3 regions of the Rhizobium sp. TRM95796 genome follow, and region 2 is predicted to be linked to each of the others. Evidence: predicted binding sites of a transcription regulator. Region 2 holds the regulator's gene; each other region holds the start of a gene.
The links. Region 2 encodes HrcA, which represses chaperone genes, less so after heat shock. Its sites were predicted from a motif close to GTTAGCACTCNCNNNNNGNGAGTGCTAAC; they were not measured.
Positions count from the first base shown of each region.

Region 1: groES (co-chaperone GroES) is a predicted target of HrcA. The motif match lies at 6,882-6,910, and genes of this name have one in related genera.
Region 3: groES (co-chaperone GroES) is a predicted target of HrcA. The motif match lies at 7,593-7,621, and genes of this name have one in related genera.

Region 1 covers NZ_JAOXHE010000006.1:241,293-251,188, forward strand. Annotated here, with positions in the region: gene OCK01_RS15225 (helix-turn-helix domain-containing protein) at 1-326, shown strand, start outside; gene metK (methionine adenosyltransferase) at 593-1,834, shown strand; gene trmB (tRNA (guanosine(46)-N7)-methyltransferase TrmB) at 1,831-2,544, shown strand; gene OCK01_RS15240 (DUF1150 family protein) at 2,747-3,004, opposite strand; gene OCK01_RS15245 (Hsp20 family protein) at 3,057-3,491, opposite strand; gene OCK01_RS15250 (nucleoside hydrolase) at 3,655-4,599, shown strand; gene groL (chaperonin GroEL) at 4,831-6,471, opposite strand; gene groES (co-chaperone GroES) at 6,532-6,828, opposite strand; gene chrA (chromate efflux transporter) at 6,994-8,358, shown strand; gene OCK01_RS15270 (pyrimidine 5'-nucleotidase) at 8,413-9,114, shown strand; gene OCK01_RS15275 (EF-hand domain-containing protein) at 9,261-9,779, shown strand; gene OCK01_RS15280 (LOG family protein) at 9,813-9,896, opposite strand, start outside.
Region 2 covers NZ_JAOXHE010000012.1:2,017-11,912, reverse strand. Annotated here, with positions in the region: gene dnaA (chromosomal replication initiator protein DnaA) at 1-1,488, shown strand, start outside; gene OCK01_RS22030 (phosphate/phosphite/phosphonate ABC transporter substrate-binding protein) at 1,496-2,311, shown strand; gene OCK01_RS22025 (fatty acid desaturase) at 2,293-3,264, opposite strand; gene hemW (radical SAM family heme chaperone HemW) at 3,419-4,591, opposite strand; gene rdgB (RdgB/HAM1 family non-canonical purine NTP pyrophosphatase) at 4,599-5,243, opposite strand; gene OCK01_RS22010 (VOC family protein) at 5,257-5,664, opposite strand; gene rph (ribonuclease PH) at 5,676-6,392, opposite strand; gene hrcA (heat-inducible transcriptional repressor HrcA) at 6,561-7,613, shown strand; gene grpE (nucleotide exchange factor GrpE) at 7,732-8,337, shown strand; gene ybaK (Cys-tRNA(Pro) deacylase) at 8,351-8,824, opposite strand; gene OCK01_RS21985 (arsenate reductase) at 8,827-9,177, opposite strand; gene OCK01_RS21980 (GGDEF domain-containing protein) at 9,326-9,896, shown strand, end outside.
Region 3 covers NZ_JAOXHE010000006.1:343,771-353,666, reverse strand. Annotated here, with positions in the region: gene OCK01_RS15765 (GAF domain-containing sensor histidine kinase) at 1-121, shown strand, start outside; gene OCK01_RS15760 (response regulator transcription factor) at 118-837, shown strand; gene OCK01_RS15755 (hypothetical protein) at 841-1,371, opposite strand; gene OCK01_RS15750 (SAM-dependent methyltransferase) at 1,373-2,410, opposite strand; gene OCK01_RS15745 (DUF1295 domain-containing protein) at 2,407-3,228, opposite strand; gene OCK01_RS15740 (NAD(P)/FAD-dependent oxidoreductase) at 3,414-4,775, shown strand; gene OCK01_RS15735 (DUF1365 domain-containing protein) at 4,772-5,566, shown strand; gene OCK01_RS15730 (DUF2147 domain-containing protein) at 5,616-5,990, shown strand; gene OCK01_RS15725 (DUF2177 family protein) at 6,015-6,422, shown strand; gene OCK01_RS15720 (SGNH/GDSL hydrolase family protein) at 6,484-7,221, shown strand; gene OCK01_RS15715 (usg protein) at 7,228-7,500, opposite strand; gene groES (co-chaperone GroES) at 7,769-8,083, shown strand; gene groL (chaperonin GroEL) at 8,140-9,762, shown strand.

The DNA.
Region 1 (9,896 bases), on a different contig from region 2:
TGGGCGAGAGCCTGGGAATTACCTTCCAGCAGATCCAGAAATACGAGAAGGGCACCAACCGCGTCGGCGCCAGCCGGCTGCAGGCGATTTCGGGCATTCTCAATGTGCCCGTGTCGTTCTTCTTCGAAGACGCTCCCGACGGAAATCCGGCCAATACCGCGTCGGGCATGGCTGAAGCCTCCAGCTCGAACTACGTCGTCGATTTCCTGTCGTCCTCCGAAGGTCTGCAGCTCAACCGCGCTTTCGTGAAGATCACCGATCAGAAGGTTCGCCGTAAGCTCGTCGACCTCGTCAAGGCTCTCGCCGCAGAGGCGGAAACCGAATAACGCCGCATCTGGATTGCGGGTTTCCGAAGCGAAGCCCGCATCCGGCCGCGTCTACGCGCGCCACCCTGTCGCAAACGAACATCCCGAAATCGCTGGTCCCTACACGCCGCGTCGCCTTCGACGCAGCGGTGAAACCTGCTCGCGCCCCTCTCCGTTAACGAAGCGTAAACAGCCTCATATAAAGATATATTTATGTCCTTCTACGCTTGTTTTTCCACAGGCGAATGACTACACATGCTTCGGTCTTTCATTGAGGGGAATCCCGCATGCGCTCCAGCTATCTGTTCACCAGCGAGTCGGTATCTGAAGGTCATCCAGACAAGGTCTGCGACCGTATTTCCGACGAAATCGTCGATCTCGTCTATCGTGAAGCCATCAAGACCGGAATCGACCCCTGGTCGGTCCGGATCGCCTGCGAGACGCTCGCCACCACCAATCGCGTGGTGATCGCCGGCGAAGTGCGGCTCCCCCCGAGCCTGATGAAAAAGGACAAGAACGGCGTCGACCAGATCAATCCGTCGAAGTTCAAGGCCGCGGCGCGAAAGGCAATCCGCGACATCGGCTATGAGCAGGACGGTTTCCACTGGAAGACCGCCAGGATCGACGTGCTGCTGCATTCGCAGTCGGCCGACATCGCCCAGGGCGTCGACAACGCCGCCGACAAGCAGGGCGAGGAAGGCGCGGGCGACCAGGGCATCATGTTCGGTTACGCCTGCAGCGAAACGCCGGACCTGATGCCGGCGCCGATCTACTACTCCCACCGCATCCTGCAACTGCTCTCGGAAGCTCGCCGCAAAGGCGAAGGCGACGCCGGCAAGCTCGGCCCCGACGCCAAGAGCCAGGTGACGGTGCGCTATGTCGACGGCAAGCCCGCCGAGGCGACCTCCATCGTCCTTTCGACCCAGCATCTCGACGCGTCCTGGGATTCCCAGAAGGTCCGCAGCGTCGTGGAACCCTTCATTCACGAGGCTCTCGGCGACCTGCCCGTCGCCGAGGACTGCGTCTGGTACATCAACCCGACCGGCAAATTCGTCATCGGCGGACCCGACGGGGACGCCGGCCTCACCGGTCGCAAGATCATCGTCGACACCTATGGCGGCGCGGCCCCGCATGGCGGCGGCGCGTTCTCCGGCAAGGATACGACCAAGGTCGACCGTTCCGCCGCCTATGTCGCGCGCTATCTCGCCAAGAATGTCGTGGCCGCCGGTCTCGCCGATCGCTGCACGATCCAGTTGTCCTACGCCATCGGCGTGGCCCAGCCGCTGTCGATCTATGTCGATCTGCACGGCACCGGCAAGAAGGTCACCGAGGATCAGGTCGAGGCTGCGATCCGCAAGGTGATCGATCTGTCGCCGACCGGCATTCGCCGCCATCTCAACCTCAACAAGCCGATCTACGCGAAGACCTCGTCCTATGGCCATTTCGGCCGCAAGGCGGGCCGTGACGGGTCCTTCTCCTGGGAGAAGCTCGATCTCGTCAAGCCGCTCAAGGAAGCCTTGGCTTCGTGAGCGCGTCCGACGATCAGAACGAGCGCCCTTCGCGCGCGACCGAAGCTTTCTTCGGTCGGCGCAAGGGCAAGGCGCTCAGAGTCAATCAGCTTCGCGTGATGGACCAAACCCTGTCGGCGCTGAAACTCGATCTCTCCAAGCCTGCTCCATCTTCGCTGGCCGCGTTGTTTCCAGTTCCCGTTACGCAGATCCGGCTCGAAAGCGGCTTCGGCGGCGGAGAACATCTCCTTCATCGCGCGCTGGAAAATCCGGAGACGGGATTTATCGGCGTCGAGCCCTTCGTCAATTCCATGGCGAAACTGCTGGCGCGTGTCGAGGAGCAAGACATTCGCAACATCCGCGTCTTCGACGACGATGCGACGCTGGTGCTCGATTGGCTGCCCGAGGCCTCGATCGACCAGGTGGATCTGCTCTATCCCGATCCCTGGCCGAAAAAGCGCCATTGGAAGCGCCGCTTCGTGTCGGACGTCAATGTCGAGCGGTTCCATCGCGTCATCAAGCCGGGCGGACATTTCTGCTTCGCGTCCGACATCGACACCTACGTGAACTGGACGCTCGAACATTTCGACCGCCATCCCGGTTTCGAATGGACGGCGCGCAACGCCGGCGACTGGCTTGCGCCCTTTCCCAATTGGCCGGGCACACGATACGAAGCGAAAGCCCGGCGCGAAGGCCGCTCCTCGGCCTATCTCACCTTCCGTCGCCTCTGATTTTCACTCTATCGAAATCTGGAAACGCTTCGCGCGGCCGCATCATCCCGTACGGCTGCCTTTTCGGCGCGGCATAATCCATCGCGCCATTGACACCCTGCCCGCCCGTCGCGCCATCCAGCAGTTGAGGCGCGAGCATGGGATCGGGTCCGTCGGGAAGACCGCATGCCCGGCATATCGACCGGGCTGCGGCAATTCTCTGTCAGTGAAGGCTGACTGTCTGCAGATCATCCTCTGCGGCCTTGAAGAAGGTCGAGGAGCGGTTGTCGGTCAGCAGGATCGGCGTGCCGTCGGCGCCGAACAACGCCCAGAGATCGAGGCCCGGATTGAGGTTCGGGGCTTCGGGGAAAACGCGCGACACGTCTTCGGAACGCATCTTGCGGATATAGCCGAGCTTACCAGCGCCGAGATGCGCGAACTCGCTACGTGTCAAGCTATCCAGTGTGGGTCTAGCGGCCATTCTATTGCCTCCTTCATGCTTCGGAAGACGCGGGGCCAATCCCGTCCAACCATCATTCTGAAACAGAGATGTTAATTTTTCGCACAAGTTTTTCGGGTTCCGGCCTGATGAGGTCGATCGAGAGAAGTCCGTTCTTGAGGCTGGCCCCGATGACCTGCATTCCATCCGCCAGCATGAAGCAACGCTGGAACTGGCGGGAGGCGATGCCGCGATAGAGAAACTCCCGCTCGCCCTGTTCGGCCTGGCGACCGCGGATGATCAACTGGTTCTCTTCGGTGGTGACGTCGAGATCGTCTTCGCCGAAACCCGCCACGGCGAGCGTGATGCGCAGGCGTTCGGGCTCGCCGGCGGGGGCGTCGGCCTTCAGACGTTCGATATTGTACGGGGGGTAGCCGTCATTGTTCTTGGCGAGACGCTCCAGCGTCTTCTCCATGGCGTCGAAGCCCAGAAGAAGCGGGCTGGCGAAAGGGGCAATGCGCGTGTTCATTCCGTTCATGTCCTTGGCTGCAAGCGACAATCGCCGGGCCTCGTTCAAGCGTCCGGCAGAACGACATATGGTGACTTGGCGATAGAGTTGCAAGACGCTTGCGCTCGGGGCGCCCACAGGCAATAGTCGCCGAGAAATCAATAAGAAGAGGACCGGCGCCGACATGGCCAATCCGAGAAAGATCATCATCGACACAGACCCCGGCCAGGACGATGCAGCCGCCATCATGCTCGCGCTCGGTTCGCCGCTAGAGCTCGACCTTCTCGGCGTCACGACGGTCGCCGGCAATGTGCCGCTGTCGCGCACGCAAACCAACGCCCGCATCGTCTGCGAGTTTGCCGGTCGTCCCGACGTGAAGGTCTTCGCCGGCTGCGAACGTCCCTTGAAGCGGCCGCCGGTGACGGCGGAATATGTCCATGGACCGACCGGCCTGGATGGTCCCGAACTCTTCGAACCCACCATGCCGCTGCAGGACATGAACGGCGTCGACTTCATCATCGATACGCTCCGGACGCATGAGGCGGGGACCGTGACGCTCTGCACGCTCGGGCCGATGACGAATGTGGCCACCGCCTTCCAGCATGCGCCCGACATCATCGCGCGCGTGAAGGAAGTGGTGATGATGGGCGGCGCCTATTTCGAAGTCGGAAACATCACGCCAGCGGCCGAGTTCAACATCTATGTCGATCCGGAAGCCGCCGACATCGTTTTCAAGTCCGGCGTGCCCATCGTGATGATGCCGCTCGACCTGACGCACAAGGTTTTGACGTTGAAAGCGCGTGTCGAAAAGATCCGCGCGCTGGGCAGCCGCGCGGGCGTGGCGCTCGCCGATATGCTCGATTTCTTCGAGCGTTTCGACGTAGAGAAATACGGCTCCGACGGCGGGCCGCTGCATGACCCGACCGTGATCGCCTATCTCATAAAGCCGGAAATCTTTTCCGGTCGCCACTGCAATGTCGAGATCGAACTTGCTTCTGAACTGACGCTGGGCATGACCGTGGTGGACTGGTGGCGCGTGACCAAGCGCGAGAAGAACGCCATGGTGATGAAGGATATCGACGCCCAGGCCTTCTTCGACCTGTTGACGGAGCGGGTCGGACGCCTTTGATTGCATCCGTAAGCGAGTCAAAGCGGTCTCAGGAAACTGGGGCCGTTTTTTTATTCCAACAAATGAAAAGGGAGCGGCCCGAAGACCGCTCCCCAATTCTGATCGGCAGATCAGAGTGATAGGCTTGCGCCTATCACATCATGTCCATGCCGCCTGTTCAGCGCGCTTGACGCGCTGAACCGTCCCAGTTGATGGGCGGCTTTATGGACGTGTGTGATAGGCTAGCGCCTATCACATCATGTCCATGCCGCCCATGCCGCCCATGCCGCCCGGCATGCCGCCGGCAGCTTCCTTCTTCGGAAGTTCGGCGATCATGGCTTCGGTGGTGATCAGCAGCGAAGCAACCGAAGCTGCGTTCTGCAGAGCGGTGCGGACAACCTTGACCGGGTCGACGATGCCCATGGTGATCATGTCGCCGAATTCGCCGGTCTGGGCGTTGTAGCCGAAGTTGTCGTTGTCCTTTTCGAGGATCTTGCCGACGATGATGGAAGCTTCGTCGCCAGCGTTGTCTGCGATCTGGCGAACCAGGGACTGCAGGGCGCGACGGACGATGTTGATGCCGGCTTCCTGGTCGTCGTTGACGCCCTTGACGGTGATCTTGGTCGAGGAGCGCAGGAGAGCGGTGCCGCCGCCGGGGACGATGCCTTCCTGAACGGCAGCGCGGGTCGCGTTGAGCGCGTCGTCGATGCGGTCCTTGCGTTCCTTGACTTCGATTTCCGTGGAGCCGCCGACGCGGATCACGGCAACGCCGCCAGCGAGCTTGGCAAGACGTTCCTGCAGCTTTTCGCGGTCGTAGTCGGAGGTGGTTTCTTCGATCTGGGCCTTGATCTGGGCGACGCGGCCTTCGATGTCGGACTTCTGGCCGGCGCCGTCGACGATCGTGGTGTTTTCCTTGGAGATCGAAACCTTCTTGGAACGGCCCAGCATGTCGAGGGTGACGTTTTCAAGCTTGATGCCGAGGTCTTCGGAGATCACGGTGCCGCCCGTCAGGATGGCGATGTCTTCGAGCATGGCCTTGCGGCGGTCGCCGAAGCCAGGAGCCTTGACGGCGGCGATCTTGAGGCCGCCGCGGAGCTTGTTGACGACGAGGGTGGCGAGAGCTTCGCCTTCGACGTCTTCAGCGATGATCAGCAGCGGCTTGCCGGTCTGGACGACGGCTTCGAGCACCGGCAGCATGGCCTGGAGGTTCGAGAGCTTCTTTTCGTGCAGCAGGATGTAAGCGTCGTCGAGATCGGCGATCATCTTTTCTGCGTTGGTCACGAAATAGGGGCTGAGGTAGCCGCGGTCGAACTGCATGCCTTCGACGACTTCGAGTTCGGTTTCGGCGGTCTTGGCTTCTTCGACGGTGATGACGCCTTCGTTGCCGACCTTCTGCATGGCTTCGGCGATATCAGCGCCGACCTGCTTGTCGCCGTTGGCGGAGATCGTGCCGACCTGGGCGACTTCTTCCGACGTGGAGATCTTCTTGGCCTTGGCCTGGAGATCCTTGACGACTTCCGAGACGGCGAGATCGATGCCGCGCTTCAGGTCCATCGGGTTCATGCCGGCGGCAACGGCCTTGGCGCCTTCGCGAACGATGGCCTGGGCCAGGACGGTGGCGGTGGTGGTGCCGTCGCCGGCGATGTCGTTGGTCTTGGACGCGACTTCGCGGACCATCTGGGCGCCCATGTTTTCGAACTTGTCTTCGAGTTCGATTTCCTTGGCGACAGAGACGCCGTCCTTGGTGATGCGCGGAGCGCCGAAGGACTTGTCGATGATGACGTTACGACCCTTCGGGCCGAGCGTGACCTTTACAGCGTCAGCGAGGATGTCGACGCCGCGCAGCATCTTTTCGCGCGCGTTACGGCCAAACTTGATTTCTTTAGCAGCCATTTTGGAAAACTCCCGGGCTCATTGCCCATTGGTTTGCTTGGAATTTGACGAGATCGGCAATCAGCCGATGATGCCCATGATGTCGGATTCCTTCATGATCAGAAGGTCTTCGCCATCGAGCTTGACTTCGGTGCCCGACCACTTGCCGAACAGGACGCGGTCGCCGGCCTTGACGTCGAGAGCGACGAGATTGCCCTTGTCGTCACGAACGCCGGAGCCCACGGCGACGATTTCGCCTTCCTGCGGCTTTTCCTTGGCGGTGTCGGGGATGATGATGCCGCCCTTGGTCTTTTCTTCGGATGCAACGCGGCGAACGACGACGCGGTCATGAAGCGGACGGAAATTGGTGCTTGCCATTGTCTGTTTCCTCGATCAAATGACATTACCGGGTCAGGCCCGGGGGAAAGGTTGTTAGCACTCCCTCCTGTGGAGTGCTAGCGGCCTGGATTTAGGTTCGAGGCGGGCGAGAGTCAAGGTTCCGCCGTCGGAAAAATATTTCGACAAGGTAAATGCGGGACCAGAATGAGCGATCTCGAACAGCTCCCCGCACGCCCCGCCCATCCGAGTTTCGGCGACGCCGTGCGCGTCTGGGCCAGGATCGGCGTGCTCAGCTTCGGCGGCCCGGCCGGACAGATCGCCCTGATGCATCGCGAACTCGTGGACGAGCGGCGCTGGATCTCCGAAAGCCGCTTTTTGCATGCGCTCAATTTCTGCATGTTGCTGCCGGGCCCGGAAGCGCAACAGCTCGCGACCTATATCGGCTGGCTTCTACATGGCTGGCGCGGCGGCCTGATGGCCGGTCTGCTCTTCGTCGCGCCGGGTTTCCTGGTCATTCTCGCTCTTTCCGCCATCTACGCCGTCTGGGGCCAGACCGGGCTGCTGGACAGCGCCTTCATGGGCTTGAAGGCGGCTGTGCTGGTGATCGTCGTCGAGGCGCTGATCCGTGTCGGTAAACGGTCGCTCAAGAACAATGTGATGCGCGCCGTCGCAGTCGCGGCCTTCGTTGCGCTCTTCGCCTTCGCGGCGCCCTTTCCTCTGGTGATCCTCGCGGCGGCGCTGATCGGCTATACCGGCTTCCGCTTCGCGCCAGATGTGTTTTCAGCCGGCGGGCATCACGCCGCCGGCGCGGATCTGCCGGCCGTCATCGATGCGGATCATCCAGGACGGCCGGCCAGTTGGCGCGGCTCGCTTCTCGCCACGCTCGTGTGGACGACGCTATGGGCCGCCCCTTTCGGACTTCTCTTCGCCTTCGGCCTCGAATCGAGCGTTTATGTCGACATCAGCCTGTTCTTCTCGAAAATGGCCGTCGTCACCTTCGGCGGAGCCTATGCGGTTCTCTCCTATGTCGCGCAACAGGCGGTCGATCATTACCAATGGCTGAAGCCGGGCGAGATGCTGGATGGACTCGGGCTCGCCGAGACGACGCCGGGGCCGCTGGTTCTGGTGCTGAGCTTCGTCGGTTTCATCGCCGGATTTCGCGGATCAGGCGCGTTGTCGCCGCTCGCGGGCGGCGCGCTCGGGGCGACGCTCACGACTTGGGTGACCTTTGCGCCCTGCTTTCTCTGGATTTTCCTCGGCGCGCCCTGGATCGAGCGACTGCGCGCCAATCGGGCGCTCTCGGGAGCGATGACCGCCATATCGGCGGCGGTCACCGGGGTGATCTTCAATCTGGCGCTCTGGTTCGCAACGCATGTCGTCTTTGGCCGGCATGTCGCGATCGAGGCCGGCCCCTTCCGCACGAGCCTCCCGGACCCGACGTCGGTGAATCTCGTCCAACTTGCACTGACGATGCTGGCGGCCATCGCACTTTTCAGGTTCAGGCTCGGCGTGTTCAGGACGCTGGCCCTTCTCGCCGGCGCCGGCGTGCTGGTCGGGCAGGCGTTCTAATCGGCGTAGCCGAAGAGACTTGCCAATTTTCCGATCCCTGTCATAACCCGTGGCATGACCGACAAACGCGCCTTGCCTCAAAAATCCGATTTCGCCCATGTCACCGAATGGGTGTTTGACCTTGACAACACGCTCTATCCGCATCACGTCGATCTCTTCGCGCAGATCGACCGCAATATGACCGCGTTCGTGGCGGAGCTTCTCGACCTTGCGCCCGAGGACGCGCGCAAGCTGCAGAAACAGTATTATTATGACCACGGCACGACATTGCGCGGCTTGATGCATCATCACGGCATCGAGCCGGCGGCCTTTCTGGAAGCCGCCCATCGCATCGACTATTCGGGGCTGGCCGTGGACGAAGGCCTGAGCGAGGCGATCAAGGCGCTGCCGGGACGAAAATTCATCCTCACCAACGGCACGGTCAAACATGCCGAGGAAGCGGCGCGCGCGCTCGGCATTCTCCATCATTTCGAAGACATCTTCGATATCGTCGCGGCGGATTTCGTGCCGAAGCCGGCCGGTTCGACCTACGACAAATTCGCGAGCCTGCACCGGGTGGAAACCCGAAAAGCCGCGATGTTCGAGGATCTTCCGCGCAATCTCGAAATCCCGCGCGCGCTCGGCATGAAGACGGTGTTGATCGTTCCGCAGAGCAAGGAACATTACCTCGAACGGTGGGAAATCCCCGACGAGAACGATCCGACGATCGATCACATCACCGATAATCTCGCGGATTTTCTACGCGCTGTCGTCTGATCCCGAAACTGAACGGGTCATTCAGGCCCCGTTCAGCGCCCTTCCTCTATTCATGTCGTCAACGTCGCAGCCGGATATCTCAGGCGCGGCGATGACAAAGCCGGTTCCTCCCCCTGCCCGGCCACGACCAGAGAAAGGTTGACATCATGAACGCCAAGACCCTCATCGCCTCCACACTCGCGCTCGCCGTCGCAGCCTCCAGCGGCGCCGCGTTTGCCGCATCCACCACGCCGACCGGCGCCGCAAAGGATCCCGCCAAGCGCGAACAGCGCGTCGCCTTCATGATCAAGCGGCTCGACGCCGACAAGGACGGCAAGGTTTCCAAGCAGGAAATGCAAGCCGCAATGAACGCCACCCTTTCGGTGGTGGACGCCAACAAGGACGGCTTCCTGTCGAAGCAGGAAGTCGAAGCCGGCAAGGACGCGCTCAAGGCCTATCGCCAGAAGGTGAAGGCCGAACCGAATGCGGCGCCCGTAAAACCGGCCCGGCTGCCGAATGGCGTGATCAAGCATTTCGACCGGATCGACGCCAACAAGGACGGCAAGCTGTCGAAAGAGGAGCTCGACCGCGTCGCCGACCGCATGTTCCAGCGCCGCGACGCCAACAAGGACGGCTTCATCACCGCCCAGGAATTCCTGGCCGGAAAGGGCAAGAAGCAGGGCTGACCCGCTTCAAGCCATGACCTCGCGGCGTCTCCGTCAGGAGGCGCCGTTTTCCTTTTCATAGAAACGCTTGATGATGGCGCAGGCTTCTTCGGCGGTGTTGACGAAGCTGATCAACTC
Region 2 (9,896 bases):
GCGGATGCGGGGGAAAGAGGGATGAAGACCGACGCCTTGTTCGAGCGTTTCAGCGCACGACTCAAGGCCAAAGTGGGCCCCGAGGTCTATGCGAGCTGGTTCGGCCGGCTGAAGATCCAGTCCGTTTCCAAGAGCGTCGTTCGCCTCTCGGTGCCGACGACCTTTCTCAAGTCCTGGATCAACAATCGATATCTCGACATGATGACGTCGCTTCTCCAGGAAGAAGACGCCAACATCCTCAAGGTCGAGATCGTCGTCAGGTCCGCCGCACGTCCCTCTCGTCCGGGTATGGCAGACGAAGCTGGCGCGAACCTTGCGGATCCGGCGCCCGCCGCCCAACCGCAGCGCCGCGGTGCTTCTTTCGCCACGTCCCAGCCGCAGCACATGTCTCAGCCGCAAGCGCAGCAGCCTGCCGCCCGGCCGGCTCCGACCCAGCAGAGCACGCTGTTCGGCTCGCCGCTCGATAGCCGCTACACCTTCCAGAGCTTCGTCGAAGGCTCGTCCAACCGGGTGGCGCTCGCCGCCGCCAAGACCATCGCCGAATCGGGCGCCGGCGCGGTCCGTTTCAATCCGCTGTTCATCCATTCGAGCGTCGGTCTCGGCAAGACTCACATGCTGCAGGCGATCGCCGCGGCAGCCCTATCGAACCCGCGCAACCCGCGCGTCGTTTATCTGACGGCCGAATATTTCATGTGGCGCTTCGCCACCGCCATCCGCGACAACGACGCGCTGACGCTGAAGGAATCGCTGCGCAACATCGATATCCTGATCATCGATGACATGCAGTTCCTGCAGGGCAAGCTGATCCAGAACGAATTCTGCCATCTGCTCAACATGCTGCTCGACAGCGCCAAACAGGTGGTCGTGGCCGCCGATCGCGCGCCTTGGGAACTCGAATCGCTCGATCCGCGCGTGCGCTCCCGCCTGCAGGGCGGCGTCGCGATCGAGATCGAAGGCCCCGATTTCGAAATGCGGCTCGAAATGATGAAGATCCGCCTGGCCCAGGCTCGCGCCGAGGATCCCGGTATCGATATTCCGGAAACCATCCTCCGCCATGTCGCTGAAAACGTCACGGCGTCCGGCCGGGAGTTGGAAGGCGCTTTCAACCAGCTGATTTTCCGCCGCTCCTTCGAGCCGGATCTGTCGCTCGAGCGGGTCGACGAGCTCTTGTCGCATCTGGTCGGCGCCGGTGAGCCGAAGCGCGTGCGAATCGAAGACATCCAGCGCATCGTCGCCCGGCACTACAATGTCTCGCGACAGGAACTGGTGTCCAACCGCCGCACCCGCGTCATCGTCAAGCCGCGCCAGGTGGCGATGTATCTCTCCAAGACGCTGACGCCCCGCTCCTTCCCGGAAATCGGTCGTCGTTTCGGCGGACGCGACCACACCACCGTTCTGCACGCCGTGCGCAAGATCGAAGAGCTGTTGTCTTCCGATCAGAAGCTGTCGCAGGAGGTCGAACTGCTCCGCCGCCTCATCAATGAGTGATCCGTCCTTGGCCTCGCCGCTCCGCGCCACACTGTCGATGTATGACATGGATGGACCCGTGCGGCGGGCCAACGATCTTTTCTGGACCGCGCTCGCGCGAAAACTGCGCCAGCGCGGTCTTTCCGTGTCCGACGGCCTCGACCGGCAGTCGCACTACCACGCGGTCTGGAGCGAGCCGGATCTGATCTTCTCCCAGACCTGCGGCTATCCCTATGTCATGGAGCTCAGGGGCAAGGTGCGGCTGGTGGCCACGCCGATCTACGCGTTTGCCGGCGGCGAGGGGACGGATCGCGCGAGCTTCGTGATCGCCCATGAGAATCATCCCGGCCTGACGCTTTCGGATTTCCGGGGTGCCCGCGTGGCCATCAATGACTGGATGTCCAATTCCGGCATGAACCTGTTTCGCGCGGCGATCGCGCCGCTCGCCGGGGGCAAGCCGTTCTTCGGCTCGATCATGGTCAGCGGCGGCCATGTCGCCTCCATCGATGCCGTTCGCGAGGGGCTGGCGGACATCGCTTCGGTGGACACCGTCACTTGGGGGCTGCTCGAAATGCATGCGCCGGAACGCCTTGCGGGCGTTCGGATCGTATCGGCGACGCCGCGCGGACCTGGGCTGCCCTTCATCACGCGCGGGACCACCAGCGATGCGGAGCTTGCAGCGATCCGTTCGGCGCTCATGGATGTGTTGGCCGATCCGGATTGTAAATCAGTCCTCGATACGCTGGGGCTGAAAGGCGTCGCCATCCTTTCGGACGGCGACTACCAGAGGCTCGACGATCTTCGTCGCCAGGCGGATGCGCAGGGCTATACGGCCCTCGCCTGATCGCCGACCATCACCCGGTCCTGATAGTGTGGATGCACGGGCTGGTGATGGGTTCGGAAGAAGTAGCGCCGCGCCACTTCCCAATAGCCGTTGTAGACCAGGCCGCCGTTCAGCCGGATGAAGGCGTCGCGTTCGGCCTTGTAGAGCCGGGGGATCTTGTACCAGGCCAGTTGCGGCCGGCTGTGATGCACGATGTGAAGATTGTTGTGCAGGAACAGCAGCCCGAACGCCGGCGTGTTCTCGACGATCGCCGTGCGCTCTTCCTTTTCCCCCGCATAGCGATGTTCGGCGAAGGAGCGGAGCCGCGAGAAGGCCAGACCCGCATAGACGAAGGCGGTCAGGTAGATCCAGACCGGCATGTCGCAGACGAGCGTAACCCAGGCGAGCACGACGCCCGCCCCGAGACCATGCCGAAGCCAGAGGCCGAGATGGCGGAAATCGCCCTTGGCCATCAGCGCGGCCTCCGAGCCGAACAGGGCAGCCACCGCGATCAGCGGGCCGACGACGAGCCGTCCCGGCAGCGTGTTGTTGACGGTCGCGAGCAGGCGACCCGCGGCGCCGGTTCGCGTCCAATGCTCGCCGGTGAAGTAGTAGGATTCCGGATCCTCGATCGGATCGGTCAACCAGTCGTCATTGTGGTGCTTGAGATGCGAGCGCTTGTAGAGCCGGTAGGGCAGCCAGATCGAGATCGGCGGCCATCCGATGGCGTCGTTGATCACCCTGAAGCGGGTGGGGTGCCCATGCAGCACCTCATGTTGAAGGGAGCCGTGCCAGGCGACGATCCAGCCGCCGAGCACAAAGAGCAGGGGATAAGGCAGAGTGGCCCAGAAGAGGGTAAGAAGCCCCCAGCCGCCATATATGACGACAGCGAGGAGGACGGTGGGCCATTCGATGGATTTGCGGATTCGTTTCGCGCCGCCCGCAGAGGCGCCTTCGATCGTGTGGGATGACATGAAAAGCGATATGCTAGAAATCAGGTTCCGAACGCGGAGAGCAAATCATCCTGGCGCTACCTAGGCCCCTATTAAAAAAGCCAAAATCCGATTTCGTCAAGACCATGCAAGCGACTGAAGACGTCGCCTTCAAGCTCCGCGCAAGCGAGCATGATCAGGCGGCGAGATCGGCGACCACGGCGTCCAGAACCAGCATGCCCGATTGCGTGCAGCGCAGCCGCGAATTGCCCAGTCGCTCGAGAAGCCCGTGCTGGATCAGGAAGGCTTCCCGATCCGGGTCGAGACCGCGGCCGGCCAATTCGCTCCAGCGGGCGAGGTCGAGACCTTCGCGCAGCCTGAGCCCCATCAGCAGCATCTCGTCGGCCTGCTCGTCGCGCTCCAGGCTTTCCTGTTCCACCATGCCGTGGCCCTTGGCGGCGACGCTCGCGAGCCAAGTTTCCGGATGCCGCTCTGTGGCGGTCGCATATTTGTGGCCCTGGCGGCTCAGGCGCCCATGCGCGCCGGGCCCGATGCCGGCATAGTCGCCATAGCGCCAATAAGTCAGGTTGTGACGGCTTTCCGCGCCCGGCTTGGCGTGGTTGGAGACTTCATAGGCCGGCATGCCATGAGCCTCCGTCACCTCCTGGGTGATCTCGTAGAGGCGCGCGGCGGCGTCCGCGTCGGGCAGCACGATCTTGCCGTTCTGATGCAGGCCGAAGAAGGGCGTGCCCTCCTCGATCGTCAGCTGATAGAGCGACAGGTGATCCACCGCATAGCCGATCGCCTCATTGAGCTCGCGGATCCACTCCTCTTCGCTCTGACCGGGCCGGGCGTAGATCAGGTCGAAGCTCATGCGCGGAAAGATCTCGCGCGCCAGCCGCACCGCTTTCAGCGCATCCTCGACATTGTGCAGACGTCCGAGGAATTTGAGGTCGCGATCGTTCAGCGCCTGCACGCCGAGCGACACCCGGTTGACGCCGGCGGCGCGATAGCCGCGAAAACGCTCGGCCTCGACGCTGGAGGGATTGGCCTCCATGGTGATCTCGATGCCGTCGGGCATGTGCCAGAGCCGGGAAATCCCGGTCAACAGCGCGTCGATCGTCTCGGGCTCCATCAGCGAGGGCGTGCCGCCGCCGACAAACACGGAGGTCACCGTCTTCGGCCCGCTCAACTCGCGCATTACAGACATTTCCTTGAGAAAGGCCACGACGAAAGCGTCCTGGTCGACCTGCTGGTGGCGGACATGGCTGTTGAAATCGCAATAGGGACACTTGGCCGCGCAGAAGGGCCAGTGGAGGTAAACGCCGAAACCCGGTTCGCCCGTATCCGGTAGCAGGGCGGCGTTCACGTCCATCTCAGAGCGTCAGTCCCGTTTCGACCAGAAGCTTGAAGGCGCGGGCGCGATGCGACAGCGCCTCGGCGTCGCCCGGCCGCCAGCCATGCTTTTCCTCGGCCGTCATTTCCCCGAACGTCGTTTCATAGCCCTCGGGCTTGAAGATCGGGTCATAGCCGAAGCCGGCGGTTCCGCGCGGCGGCCAGACGATCTCGCCCTCGACCTCGCCGCGGAAGGTTTCGGTATGGCCGTCCGGCCAGGCGAGGCACAGAACGCTGACGAAACGGCCCTTGCGCTGGTCTGGCGCAAGCGCTCCCTTTTCTTCCAGCGCGCGCTCGACTTTCTCCATCGCCCAGGCGAAATCGCGGCCGCCGTCCTCGCGTTCGGCCCAATTGGCGGTGTAGACGCCCGGCGCGCCGTCGAGCGCGTCGATGGCGAGGCCGGAATCGTCAGACAGCGCCGGCAGCCCCGACGCCATCGCCGAGGCCAGCGCCTTGATGCGGGCGTTTTCTTCATAGGTCGTGCCCGTCTCGTCGGGCTCGGCGAGGTTCAGTTCCTTGGCGGATTTGGCGGTGAAGCCCATCGGGCCGATGAGATCGTTGATCTCGGCGATCTTGCCGGCATTGTGGCTGGCGACGATGATGGTCTTGCTGTCGAGCTTGCGCATGATTGCCTCTGGTTCAGACGCCCCAGATGCGGGGCTCGGCGAATTCCAGCGAATTGCCCGCCGGATCGCGAAAATAGATGGAGCGGCCGCCATTCGGCCAGTCGACGCGCGATTCGATCGCCACGCCCGCGTCCGTCAGCCGGCGCTCCCAAGCGTCGATCTCGTTTCCGCTCGCGGCGAAACAGAGATGCCCCGGCCCCCGCGCGCCATGCGGCGGCACGGGCAGCTGGTCGGGCGCCGGCGGAATGACGGTTTCCTCGGGATTGAACACCAGGAGCACACCGTCTCCCGCCCGAAAGAACACATGTCGGTTGGCGCCGCGCGAAATCAGCTCCAGCCCGAGCACATCGCGATAAAAGGCTTCGGCCGCATCGAGATCGGCGGCGTAGACGGCGGTTTCGAGCACGCGGCCGGCCTTCATCGCAGGTCTCCTCAGGCGATCGCCTGCTTCTGCAGGCCCACCAGTTCGGCAATGCCGTTCTTGGCGAGGCCCATCAGCGTCAACAGTTCTTCTTCGCTGAACGGCGCGCCTTCGGCCGTGCCCTGGATCTCGACGATGCCGCCCTTTCCGGTCATGACGAAATTGGCGTCGGTCTCAGCCGAGGAGTCTTCGAGATAATCGAGGTCGATGACAGGCTGGTTGGCGAAGATGCCGCAGGAGATGGCCGCGACATGATCCTTCAGGACCTTGTCGACCTTCAGCATGTTGCGGGCTTCCATCCACTTCAGGCAATCATGCAGTGCGATCCAGCCGCCGGTGATCGAAGCGGTGCGGGTGCCGCCATCGGCCTGGATCACGTCGCAGTCGACGGTGATCTGGCGTTCGCCGAGCGCCTGCAGGTCCACGACCGCGCGGAGCGAGCGGCCGATCAGCCTCTGGATTTCCTGGGTGCGGCCGCCCTGCTTGCCGGAGGTCGCCTCGCGGCGCATGCGGTCGCCGGTCGAACGCGGCAGCATGCCGTATTCGGCGGTCACCCAACCCTTGCCGGTGTTGCGCAGCCATGCCGGCGGCTTTTCCTCGACGCTCGCGGTGCAGAGCACATGCGTGTCGCCGAACTTCACCAGGCAGGAGCCTTCGGCGTGCTTGGAAAAGCCGCGCTCGAACGTCACCTTGCGCATTTGATCGGTTTTCCGTCCGGATGGCCGCATTGTCGCTACTCCTGCTTTCTTGTCTGCAAGCCTAATAAGGGCGCGAGGGGGGATTTGCAAAGGAAAAGGCGTGATTTTGTTTTGCGCAGCGCCTTCAAATCCTTATATTTCCAGTGGGTCCGGCCTTCGCCGGCCATGGTGGAATGCGTCATCGACAGGGAATGCTAGATGAAAATGCTCGACGATCGGTCTGGCGAAATCTTCCGGCGCATTGTCGAAAGCTATCTCGGCACGGGCGAACCGCTGGGTTCGCGCTCTCTCTCGCGTCTCCTGCCGATGTCGCTGTCGCCGGCCTCGATCCGCAATGTGATGAGCGATCTCGAAGAACTGGGCCTGATCTATTCGCCGCATGTCTCGGCGGGGCGTTTGCCGACGCAGCAAGGCCTGCGCTTCTTCGTCGACGCCTTCATGCAGATCGGCGCGCTGTCGGAGGATGAACGCCGGCAGATCGACCGGCAGATCAGCCCCGACAATCGCGATACGCCGGTCGAGAATGCGCTGAACGGCGCAAGCCAGCTTCTGTCCTCGGCCTCGCGCGGCGCGGGCCTCGTCATCACCGCCAAGAACGACAGCCAGGTCAAGCATGTCGAATTCATCCGGCTGTCGCCCGAAAAGGCGCTCGCGGTTCTGGTCGGCGATCGCGACGAGGTGGAAAACCGGATCATCTCGCTGCCGGCCGGCATCACCTCGTCCCAACTGGTCGCCGCCGCCAATTTCCTCAATGCCCATATGTCCGGGTTGACGCTGACCGAGGCCGGAGAGCGCATCGCCCGCTTGAAGGAAACCATCCGCACGGAACTCGACCAATTGTCGCGGGATCTCGTGGAGCGCGGGCTCGCCACCTGGTCGGGCGCCGCCGACGAGGATGGCCCCACTCGGCTCATCGTGCGCGGCCGCGCCAATCTCCTGGAAGGCGTCGACGGGGCCGAGGATCTCGACCGCTTGCGCATGCTGTTTGACGATCTCGAAAAAAAGGAATCGCTGAGCGACATTCTCAATCTGGCCGAAACGGGCCAAGGCGTCCGCATCTATATCGGTTCGGAAAACCGGCTGTTTTCGCTGTCGGGCTCCTCGCTGGTCGTCGCGCCTTATCGCAACAGCGAGGATCGCATCATCGGCGCGGTCGGCGTGATCGGACCCACGCGGCTCAATTATTCAAAGATTGTGCCCATGGTCGATTACACCGCGCAATTGATGTCAAAACTCGCCGGCAAGGGCTAGAGGCTCCGTCCGAAAACCCGCGAATCTTGACGCGAAGCCTTGATTTTTTCGCCTCGAACCTCGATATCCCCGATCAAATCAGCTCACCTCAGATGCATTCACCTATGCGGAGACCGTAATGACCGACGAGACCAAGAACGCGCCGCAGCCGGACGCCGAAACCGCCGCCGCCGCTCATGAAAACGCCGAAACGGCCCAGCCCGCCGCCGAACCCGATCCGATCGAGCTTCTGAGGGCGGAGAACGCCGATCTGAAGGACCGATATCTGCGCCTCGCCGCTGAGATGGACAATCTGCGCCGCCGCACCGAGCGTGACGTCAAGGACGCCAAGACCTATTCGGCGGCGTCCTTCGCCCGCGATATGCTCGGCGTGTCCGACAATCTGCGCCGCGCGCTCGACGCCATTCCGGCCGAGGCGCGCGCCGGCGGCGACGCCGGCTTCATGGCGCTGGTCGAGGGGGTGGAAATGACCGAGCGCTCCATGCTGTCGGCGCTCGAACGCCATGGCGTCAAGAAGATCGAACCGACCGGCCAGAAATTCGACCCGAATTTCCACCAGGCGATGTTCGAAGTCCCCAATCCGGAAATCCCGGCCAACACCGTCATCCAGGTGGTGCAGGACGGCTATGTGATCGGCGACCGCGTGCTGCGCCCCGCCATGGTCGGCGTTTCCAAGGGCGGCCCCAAGGCGGACGCCGCGCCGTCCTCCGAACAGACGGCCTGATCGAACAGAAAATTCAAGCGATGACCGAGGCGGCGAAGCCATTCGCCGCCTCGATTGCGTCCTGAGGGGCCAGCTTCACCTGCAGGCCGCGCTGGCCGCCATTCATATAGACGAGGGTGTGGACGAGCGCCTGCTCCTCGAACACCGTCGGAACCTGCTTTTTCTGTCCGAAGGGCGAGATGCCGCCGACCACGAAGCCGGTGGTCTTCTCCGCCTGCGCCGGTTTCATCATATTGGCGGATTTGCCTTTGAAGGCGCTGGCGAGCTTCTTCATGCTCACTTCTTCATCGGATGGCAGCACGACGCAGACGGGCTTGCCGTCCACCTCCGCCATCAGCGTCTTGAGGACGATGGACGCCGGTGCGCCGATCGCCTCGGCCGCCTGCAGCCCGATCCGGTCCGCGTCGGGATCGTAGTCATAGGTCACCGTCTCGAAGGCGACGCCGGCTTTGGCGAGAGCCAGCGTGGCGCGGGTGGATTTCGACATGCTCAGCCTCCGAAGATCGCCGCATAGAGCTCCGGCTTGAAGCCGGCCGTCAGCGCTCCGTCCCTGTCGAGGATCGGCCGCTTGATCATCGAGGGCTGCGCCGCCATCAGCCGGATCGCCTTGTCGCGGTCGAGACCGGCCCGGTCTTCCTCGGGCAGTTTCTTGAAGGTCGTGCCGGCCCGGTTCAGCACCGTCTCCCAGCCGAGCGCATCCACCCAGGCGGCGATCGTCTCGGGCGACGGCGCCGCCTTCTTGTAGTCGTGGAACTGGTAGGCCACGCCCTGGCCGTCCAGCCAAGTGAAAGCCGTCTTCATCGTGTCGCAGTTCTTGATTCCGTAAATCGTCACGCTCATGCGGCCCTCACAGGTTTTCCTCGGTTCTATCCAGCCGCAGCTTTGCCCGCAACCGGGCGAAAACCGACAAAACGTTCCGATTTAAAACGAATTTTAAGGCCGGCCCTGTAGCTCTGGTGAAAAGAGTGAGTTCGTCGCCGGGAATGTCATGGAAGCCTTCGATAGTTTTGCCCTGACCCTGCCGATCATGGCGCTGACCGTGTCCGCGGTCTTTCTGGCGCTGTGGCGGTTCGGGTTGAAGGCCGCCTTGTTCTGGGGCCTGGGCTTCGGCTGCTCCGGGCTCGGCTTCCTGATGAGCCTTCCGCTCGGCCCCGCCGAAGCCATTGCGATGTCGGGCGATGCGCTGTTCGTGTTCGGCTTCTTCTTTTATGGTCAGGCGCTGCTGACGCATTTCGGCGTCGATTATCCGCTGCGTCATCGGCTGCTGCTGATCGGCGGCTATCTCGGCGTCGACGCTTATCTGGTCTTCGGCCTCGGCGATCTCCGCTCGGAACTCCTGCTCAACGATCTCGTCGCCGCCCTCCTCATAGGCTTGCCGCTTTCCGGCGTGGTGCAAAAGGCGCATGCGACGGCCGACCGGCTGCTCGTCGCCGCCGCCTCGATGGTGGTCATCGAAACGCTGACGCGTGTGGCGGCCATCAACTATCTCGTCGGCGGCACTGACGATCTCGCCGCCTTCGCCGAGTCGGTCTATGCCGTGGCCATCCAGCTCACCGCCG
Region 3 (9,896 bases), on a different contig from region 2:
CAATATGCGCACCCGCGCCAGGCTGATTTCGGCCCGCTTCGAGATCATGCGCAACCGCGACAATCGCGGCTCGACCGTGCAGGTCAGCCTGCCGCTCGCCGCGCGGGAGGCGGTGGAATGAAAGTCCTGATCGTCGAGGATGATCCGCTGCACCGGTCCTATCTGCATGAGGCGGTGCGGTCGGCGCTGCCGGAATGCGAACAGGTGCTGGAGGCCGACAATGGCGGGGCCGGCGAAAAGCTCGCCCGCGAGAACAAGTCCGCCCATGTGGTGATGGATCTGCAGATGAGCGCCCGCAACGGCATCGAGGCGGCGCGCACCATCTGGAAGGAGCGGCCCGACACGCGCATCCTGTTCTGGTCGAACTATGCCGACGAAGCCTATGTGCGCGGTGTCTCCCGCATCGTGCCGCCGGGCGCGGCCTATGGTTATGTGCTGAAATCCGCCTCCGACGACCGGCTGAAGCTGGCGCTGCGCAGCATCTTCATCGAGAGCCAATGCGTGATCGACCGCGAGGTGCGCGGGCTGCAGCAGAAGAGCCTGGGACACGCCAACGGCTTCACCGACAGCGAATACGAAATCCTCGTCGATATCGCGCTGGGCCTCACCGACCGCGCCATCGCCAAGCGGCGCAATCTTTCGCTGCGCTCGGTGCAGAACCGGCTGCAGCAGCTCTATGAGAAGCTCGACGTCTACCAGCCGATGACCGACAGCGAGGAGAGCCGCTTCAATCTCCGCGCCCGCGCCGTCACCGTCGCCTTCCTGCGCAAGCTCCTGAATTATTCGGCTCTGGAACGGGCCGAAGCCGAACTGGCGGAATGGCTCGCGGGCCGCTGAGCGTCACGCCCGATTGGGATAGCGCAGCGCCAGAAAGGCCGTCAGGCCCGCCACGGCGAAGATGTTGATGTTGCGCAGAGTGGCGATCTGGTCTTCCGTCCAGGGATAGAGCGGCCCGCCGGTGCGGCCATGGAACAGGACGAAGGCGACAAACAGCGCGATGGCAAGCCCGCGCTTGATGAGCGCCTCGCTCTGCCGGAACGACAGCGCGATGATCATCATGCAGGCGATGAGAAACAGTTCCGTGCCTGACGCTGCGCCGAACAGGTAGGTCTCCGCGATCGTATCGACGGCCCCGGCGATCGGCAGCGCGATCCGCGCCTGGAGGCCGTTGCGCCGGGAAAGCCAGATCACCAGCGCAAACAGCGGCGCCCCGAGCATGGTGAGGCAGGAGGTCAATGTGCCCTCGCCGACGAACCACCAGACATAGAGCGGGTAGAACGGCTTGTTGAGCAGGATCACCCAGGCGACGGTGACGCTCGCCTGGGTCAACAATGCGTCGTCAGCCGCGCCGGCCTGTTGCGGCAGGGTCATCTCAAGCGCTCGTCTGCACCGGCTTCAGCCGGTAATGGCCCACACCCCATTCCTCGCCGCCCGCATGGCCGAACAGTCCGGCGGTCGCGAGAAAGAACAGCCGCCAGCGACGCTTCCAGAGAGCGGCGTCGGCGCCATAGACATCACGGAAGATCTGATCAATCCGCGCCGCGTTCGCGTCGAAATTCTCCAGCCAATGCAGCGCCGTGCGGCGGTAGTGCATGCCCGACCAGCGCCATTCCTCGTCGATCTCGAACAGGTCGGAAAAGCGCTTGGGCAGATCATGCGCCGGCATGATGCCGCCGGTGAAGAAATGCTGGGCGATCCAGTCGGCCGGGTCGTTGTGGTCGAAGCGGTAGGAGCGGGACTTGTGGGTGAAGACGTGCAGGAACAGCCGTCCATCCGGCTTCAGCCAGCCGCGCACCCGTTCCAGAAGCGCCTGCCAGTTGGACATATGCTCGAACATTTCCACCGAAACGACCCGGTCGTAGCCGCCCTCGGGTGAGAATTCGTTCATGTCCTTGGTGATGACGGTCAGGTTCTTGAGTCCGCGCGCATCCATCTGGCCTTCGATATAGGCGCGTTGCGTGCGGGAATTGGACACTGCCGTGATGCGGGCGTTGGGGAAGGTTTCGGCCATATAGAGCGACAGCGAACCCCAGCCGCAGCCGAGTTCGAGAATGTCCTGTCCGTCCCGGAGATCCGCATGCCGAACCGTCTCGGCGAGAGCGGCCACTTCCGCCTCGGCCAGCGTGGTCGTTTCGGTGGGATAGAGACAGCTCGAATATTTCCGCCGCGGCCCGAGCGCCAGCTCGAAGAATTCGGACGGCACTTCGTAATGCTGCTCGTTGGCCTCGCCGGTATGGGTGGCGACCGGATAGTATTTCATCGAGGCGGCAAAGGCTTCTTCCTCGCTTTCCGGCGTGTCCGCCAGCCGCCGCTTGGTGCGCCCGCAAAGAAAGTCGATGCCGGCCAGCGTCAGGGTGTCGGGAAGGGCGACGCGTTCGGCCGCATTGATGGCGAGAGCGATCAGGTTCATGAGCGGGCTTCCTTGATGGCGGCTTGGGATTGACCACGGCGCGGGCCGGGAAAGAAGGCGTTGACGCGGGCCTGCAACGCCCGGAAGGCGTCGCCGCGCGAGCGCAGCATATGCGCTTCGAGCGGCGGAATGCCCGAGACATGCACGAGCAGCCAATACATCAGCGCCGGCGCCGCGAATGCGCTCAGGCCGACCGGATGAGCGCCCGAGAAATCGAGGGCGAGCAGCGGCCAAGCGCACCAGCCCAGCCATTCGAAGAAATAGTTCGGGTGGCGGGAATAGGCCCAAAGCCCGACCTCGCAGATCTTTCCCTTGCCGTGATTGTCTCTGCGGAACCGAGAGAGCTGCCAATCGGACACTGCTTCCCCCGCAATCGCGATCACGGCGACCGACAGCGCGAGGATATCGAGGAGACCGAAGGCTGCCGGATTGGCGGCCGCCGCATAGACGGCCAGCGCCAGCACCAGCGCGCACACAGCCTGCACCTGCAGGAACAGAAACAGCCGGAAGCCGGCGCGATCGCCCCATTCGTCGATGAGCGCCTGGTAGCGCGGATCCTCGCCCGCGCCTTTGGTGCGCGCAGCGATATGCAGGCCGAGCCGCAGCGACCAGAGCCCGATCACGCCGAGCGCAACCCAGCGCCGCGTCCCGTCCCCGCCTTCGGCGATGAGGGCGGCAGTGACGCCGCCGATGCCGACGGCGAAGGACCAGATGGAATCGATCCAGCCGCTCGATCCGGTGCGCCGCTGCGCCGCCCAGGCGATCGTCATCAACAGGCTCATCATGATCGCGAGGAGTATTGCGCCGGTGACAGTCATGGTCCGCCTCATGAGGCTGATGGAAATGGATTGTTTCTGTTTACGCAGCCGGCCTGCAACCGGTTCTCTCGCTGCGCATTTCGGCTTCGCCACGATCATCCGTCAAAAAATCGTCGGCGATGAAACTGTCGCGCAAGCCGCTGCGTAGACAATGGCGATGCAACCAGACTGGAGCGCAGACCCCTATGGCCTTTATGGAACGACGCCTCGGCGAAAGACCGCTGGATATCGCAGTGATCGGAACCGGGATTTCAGGGCTGTCGGCGGCATGGCTGCTCTCCCAGCGTCACAGCGTCACCGTCTACGAAGCCGCCGATCGGGTCGGCGGCCACAGCAACACGGTGGAATTCGATCATGCCGGTCAACGCGTTGCGGTCGACACCGGTTTCATCGTCTATAACGAACGCACCTATCCCAATCTCACCGCGCTGTTCAAAACGCTCGATGCGCCCAATGTCGAAACCGACATGTCCTTCGCCGTCTCCATGAACGGCGGCGCCTTCGAATATTCAGGCTCCGACCTGTTCCGGCTGTTCGCCCAGCCGTCCAACGCGTTCAAACCGCGCTACTGGCGCATGTTGTCCGACATTCTGCGCTTCTACCGAAACGCCCCGCGCGACCTGCCCGCGATGGGCGACATCACGCTGGACGACTATCTCGAGCGCAACGGCTACAGCCGCAGCTTCCGCGAGGATCATCTCTATCCCATGGCGGCCGCCATCTGGTCGACGCCGGCGCTCGATGTCGGCGATTATCCCGCCGCCTCCTTCGTGCGCTTCTGCAGCAATCATGGTTTGCTCGATGTCGTGAATCGTCCCAAATGGCGGACGGTGCAGGGCGGCAGCCGCGAATATGTGCAGCGCCTCAGCGCCGGTTTCGCCGACCGCATTCTCACCTCCACCCCGGTCGCCTCGATCAAGCGGCTGGGCGGCGCGGTCGAGATCCGCGATGCGAAGGGCGGCGTCCGCCGCTTCGACGACGTCGTCGTCGCCACTCATGCCGATCAGGCGCTGTCCATGCTCGCCGATCCCACCGAGGACGAACGTCGCCTGCTCGGCGCCTTCCGTTATTCGCGCAACGAGGCGGTGCTGCATTCCGACGCCAGCCTGATGCCGAAGCGCCGCTTCGCCTGGTCGGCCTGGAACTATCTCGCCGACAATCGCGACGGCCAGCGCGGCCTGTCGGTGACCTATTGGATGAACAGGCTGCAGCCGCTGGGATCTGCGCCGCCGACCTTCGTCACGCTCAATCCCTGCCGCGAACCGCATCCCGACAGCGTCCATCTCCGGCAGATGTATGAACATCCGATCTTCGATGTCGGCACCCAGCGCGCCCAGCAGGAATTGTGGTCGCTGCAGGGACATTCCAACACCTGGTTCTGCGGCGCCCATTTCGGCGCAGGTTTTCATGAGGATGGGCTGCAGGCCGGCCTCGCGGTGGCCGAGGATCTCGGCGGTCTCCGCCGTCCCTGGCAGGTGCAGGCGGAATCGGCTCGCATCGTGCGTCGGCCGCTGGCGCTGCCGATCAGGACGGAGGCGATGGCGTGACGCCTTTTCGCTCGGCGCTCTTTCCTGGCCATGTCACGCATCTGCGCGTCAAGCCGCGCCGGCACAGCCTCGCCTATCGCATCTATTCGCTGCTGATCGACCTCGACGAACTCGACGCGCTGGACAAAAAGCTGAAGTTCTTCTCCGTCGACCGCTTCAACCTGTTTTCCTTCCGCCGCGCCGATCGCGGCGACAGGTCGGGCCGCGATCTGCGTGGCCAGGTCGAGGCGGCCATGCGGCTGTGCGGCGTCGAACCCGACGGCGGTCGCATCACGCTCCTGACCATGCCCCGACTGCTCGGCTGGGCCTTCAATCCGCTCAGCATCTTCTTCTGCCATCGCGCCGACGGCGGCCTCGCCGCCATCCTCTGGGAGGTCGACAACACCTTCGGACAGCGCCACGCCTACATCATTCCGGTCCATGGCGACGCCTCCGGAGAGATCGAACAGAGCTGCGACAAGGCTTTTTACGTCTCGCCCTTCATGGAGATGGATCTCAAATACCGTTTCCGCGTTACGCCTCCGGACGACCGTCTCGCGGTGAAGATCGACGTGTCGGATGCTGAAGGCCTCGTATTGACCGCCCGACATCTGGCCAAGCGCGCCGAACTCACCGACGCGGCGCTTCTGAAAGCGTTTTTCATGATCCCGCTCCTCACGCTGCGCGTGGTCGGCGGCATTCACTGGGAAGCGTTGAAGATCTGGTTGAAGGGCGTTCGTCTCAGGCCGCGTCCGGCTCCGCCGGCCGACCCCGTGTCGGTGGGCGATTTGCCGGTGCAGCCGGCGGAGTGATCCGCTCCCGCCCACGCCGTCGTATGTGCGATCAAAGAGGAGAAGCGTCATGAAAGCATTGATTTCGACCCTCGCCGCGCTTGCCGCTCTGAGCGCGTCGGCCCACGCCGCCGATGACAAGCTGTTCGGCAACTGGGCCCGCGGCGACGGCAAGGCGCGCGTCAAGATCGTCCGCTGCGGCGGCGATCTCTGCGCCATCAACACCTGGATCAAGCCGGGCACCGAGGATGAAAAGACCGGCGACAAGCTGGTGATGAGCGTCAAGCCCACCGGTCCGGGAAAACTGTCCGGCACCGCCTTCGATCCGCAGCGCGACCGCAGCTACCGCATCAATCTCACCGTCAACGACACGTCCATGACCACGGAAGGCTGCATTCTCGGCGGCCTGCTGTGCAAGGGCGTCGGCTGGACGCGCATCAACTGAGGATATTTCATGGCCGCCCTGTCGATCAAAACCGCCGCCGTCGCCTATCTTTCCACCGGCATCGCCTTTGCGGTGATCGACTCGATCTGGCTGACCACCATGGCCAACCGGCTCTACCGGCCCGTCATGGGCGACATGCTCGCCGACCAGTTCCGTCTCGGCCCGGCGATCGCCTTCTACCTGATCTTCATTGCCGCCCTGGTGTTCTTCGCCATCCGCCCGGCGCTGGCGGCCGGCGATTGGAAGGTGGCGCTCCTGCATGGCGCTTTCTTCGGCTTCGCCGCCTACGCCACCTATGATCTCACCAGCCAGGCCGTGCTGCGCAACTGGTCGACCTTGCTGACCATCGCCGATCTGGCTTGGGGCACCTTCCTCTCCGCATCTTCCGCCGTCATCGGTTATAAGGCGACGCGGATGCTGACTGGGATCTAACCCCCTTGCGTCCTCGCGCAGGCGATTGCATGTTTTGCAGATGCGACGAGCTCTGAGCGCGATGGGTATTTATGCAAAGCGAGCGCTGGCCGGTTTAGCGCTGGCCTGCCTGTCCATAAACGCGGCTTCCGCCGCCGAAAAAGCCTGCGATCCCTATGCCGTCAGGGTGGCGACTGACCCCGTTCCCTATCAATGGCCGCACGGCCTGAAACGCGCCGACCAGCTCATCGCTCAGCCGCCGGCGCGCGCCGACATCGTGCTTTTCGGCGATTCCCTGCTCGCCAACTGGCCCGAGGATCAGATCCGCCGGCAATTCGGCGCGCGCCTGGTGTGGAACGCCGCCGTCGGCGGGGCCATGACCCAGCATGCGCTGTGGCTGCTGGAGCGCATGCAGGGCCGCGCGCCTCAGGCTTTACGCGTCGTGCTGCTGGTCGGCACCAACAATCTCACTTATGACTACATGCCGCCCTGCGCCATCGCCGCCGGCATTCGCAAGGTTGCCGAGAAGGCGCTGGTCGTCTGGCCGAAGGCGCGGCTCGATCTCGTCGCCGTGCCGCCGCGCGGCGCGGATTTCCGGTTCCGCGACGTCGACCGCAAGGCCCTCAACGCCGAACTCGCCGCCTGGGCAGCCGGTCGTGACCGCATGCGTTTCGTCGAAATCGATACGGCCCGGCTGACCTGCTCGGCCGGCGACGCGCCGTCGGACCCGAAGCGCCCGACCTGCGGCAACTATGCCGACGACTACGGCCATTTCCGTCGCGCCGGTTATGAGGTGATCTTCTCGGCTCTCGCGCGCTGAACGTGCTCAGTGCAAGACGATCTCGCCGTCGATCCGCCGCCATTCGTTGGGACCGATCAGCCGTTTGTGGCTGTAGCGGACCGAATGCAGCGCCCCATCCAGTTTCTTCTCCCAGAAGTCGAGGAATTTGCGCATCTGCGGGAAATCGGGGGCGAGATCGTAATCCTGCCAGAGATAGGTCTGCAGCACGGATCTGAAATCGGGCATTCGGTAGAGAATATGGGCGGTGGTCAAACCATACCCTTCCATTTGAAGGGTGAAGTCATGCGTAGCCTTCATGCGGTTTCCCTCTCATGGTCAACGCAGAAATTGTGCCACGCGGGAGGCGAATTGCAATAGAAAAATGACAAAAGACCGTTATAAATCATGTTGTTAGCAGCCATTTTGCGCGAGTGCTGATTTTTTTGATTCCTCCCTCTTGAAAACGAAAAACCGCAAAACCAGATTTTTGCGCGTCGGACGCCGGGAGCGGGTCCGACGCCCCGTCCGGTCCTCCGCCGGTCCGGGCGAGGGGAAAGCAAGCATTGTGTTTGTCCAGGAGGAAAACATGAAGTTCAGACCGTTGCATGATCGTATCGTCGTTCGTCGCGTCACGTCCGAGGAGAAGACCAAGGGCGGCATCATCATTCCCGACACCGCCAAGGAAAAGCCGCAGGAAGGCGAAGTTCTCGCCGTGGGTCCGGGCGCCCGCAACGAGCAGGGCCAGGTCGTGGCGCTCGACGTGCGTGTCGGCGACCGCGTGCTGTTCGGCAAGTGGTCGGGAACCGAAATCAAGATCGACGGCGAAGAGCTGCTGATCATGAAGGAAGCCGACATCATGGGCGTCATCGTGACCCCCGTGGCGGAAAAGAAGGCCGCCTGATCGCCTCATCCCAAATTCCATACAGTCATAAACTGCTGCCTATGAAGGAGTGACCCATGGCTGCGAAAGACGTGAAATTCAACACCGATGCGCGCGAGAGAATGCTGCGCGGCGTCGACATCCTCGCCAATGCGGTGAAGGTGACGCTCGGTCCCAAGGGCCGCAATGTCGTGATCGACAAGTCCTTCGGCGCGCCGCGCATCACCAAGGACGGCGTGTCGGTCGCCAAGGAAATCGAACTCGAGGACAAGTTCGAGAATATGGGCGCGCAGATGCTGCGCGAAGTCGCCTCCAAGACCAATGATCTCGCCGGCGACGGCACCACCACCGCGACCGTTCTCGCCCAGGCGATCGTGCGCGAGGGGGCCAAGGCCGTCGCGTCGGGCATGAACCCGATGGATCTGAAGCGCGGCATCGATCTGGCCGTCGACGCGGTGGTCAAGGATCTCAAGGCAAATGCCCGCAAGATCTCCAAGAATGAGGAAATCGCCCAGGTCGGCACGATCTCGGCCAATGGCGACGCCGAAATCGGCCGCTATCTCGCCGAGGCCATGGAGAAGGTCGGCAATGAAGGCGTGATCACGGTGGAAGAGGCCAAGACCGCCGACACCGAACTGGAAGTCGTCGAAGGCATGCAGTTCGATCGCGGCTATCTCTCTCCTTATTTCATCACCAATCAGGACAAGATGCGCGTCGAACTCGACGATCCCTATATCCTGATCCATGAGAAGAAGCTGTCGAACCTGCAGGCCATGCTGCCCGTGCTCGAAGGCGTGGTGCAGTCCGGCAAGCCGCTGCTGATCATCGCCGAAGACGTCGAGGGCGAAGCGCTGGCGACGCTGGTGGTCAACAAGCTGCGCGGCGGTCTCAAGGTCGCCGCCGTCAAGGCGCCGGGCTTCGGCGATCGCCGCAAGGCCATGCTGGAGGACATCGCCATCCTCACCGGCGGCACGGTCATTTCGGAAGATCTCGGCATCAAGCTGGAAAATGTCACGCTCGCCATGCTCGGCCGCGCCAAGAAAGTCTCGATCGAGAAGGAAAACACCACGATCGTCGACGGCGCCGGCTCCAGGACCGAGATCGACGGCCGCGTGAGCCAGATCCGCGCCCAGATCGAGGAAACCACCTCCGATTACGACCGCGAGAAACTGCAGGAGCGCCTCGCCAAGCTCGCGGGCGGCGTTGCGGTGATCCGCGTCGGCGGCTCCACCGAAGTCGAGGTCAAGGAGAAGAAGGACCGCGTCGACGATGCGCTGCACGCCACCCGCGCAGCCGTCGAGGAAGGCATCCTGCCGGGCGGCGGCGTCGCGCTCCTGCGCTCCGTCAAGGCGCTGGACGGTCTTGCGACCGCCAATGACGACCAGCGCGTCGGCATCGACATCATCCGCCGCGCCATCGAAGCCCCGGTGCGCCAGATCGCGGAGAACGCCGGCGCCGAAGGCTCGATCATCGTCGGCAAGCTGCGCGAAAAGTCCGACTTCTCCTATGGTTGGAACGCCCAGACCGGCGACTATGGCGACCTCTTCGCCCAGGGCGTCATCGACCCCGCAAAGGTGGTGCGCACCGCGCTCCAGGACGCCGCCTCCGTGGCCGGTCTCCTGATCACCACCGAAGCCATGATCGCCGAAAAGCCGAAGAAGGAAACCGCTCCCGCCATGCCCGCCGGCATGGACTACTGATCGGACGGACGATGCGCCCCTTCGCCACACCGGCGAGGGGGCTTCATTTCATTGTAATCGCCTCCTCCGTCCTGCACCGCCCCTCATCCCTCTGCCGGGACCTTCTCCCCGCGCCTGCGGGGAGAAGGAGGATG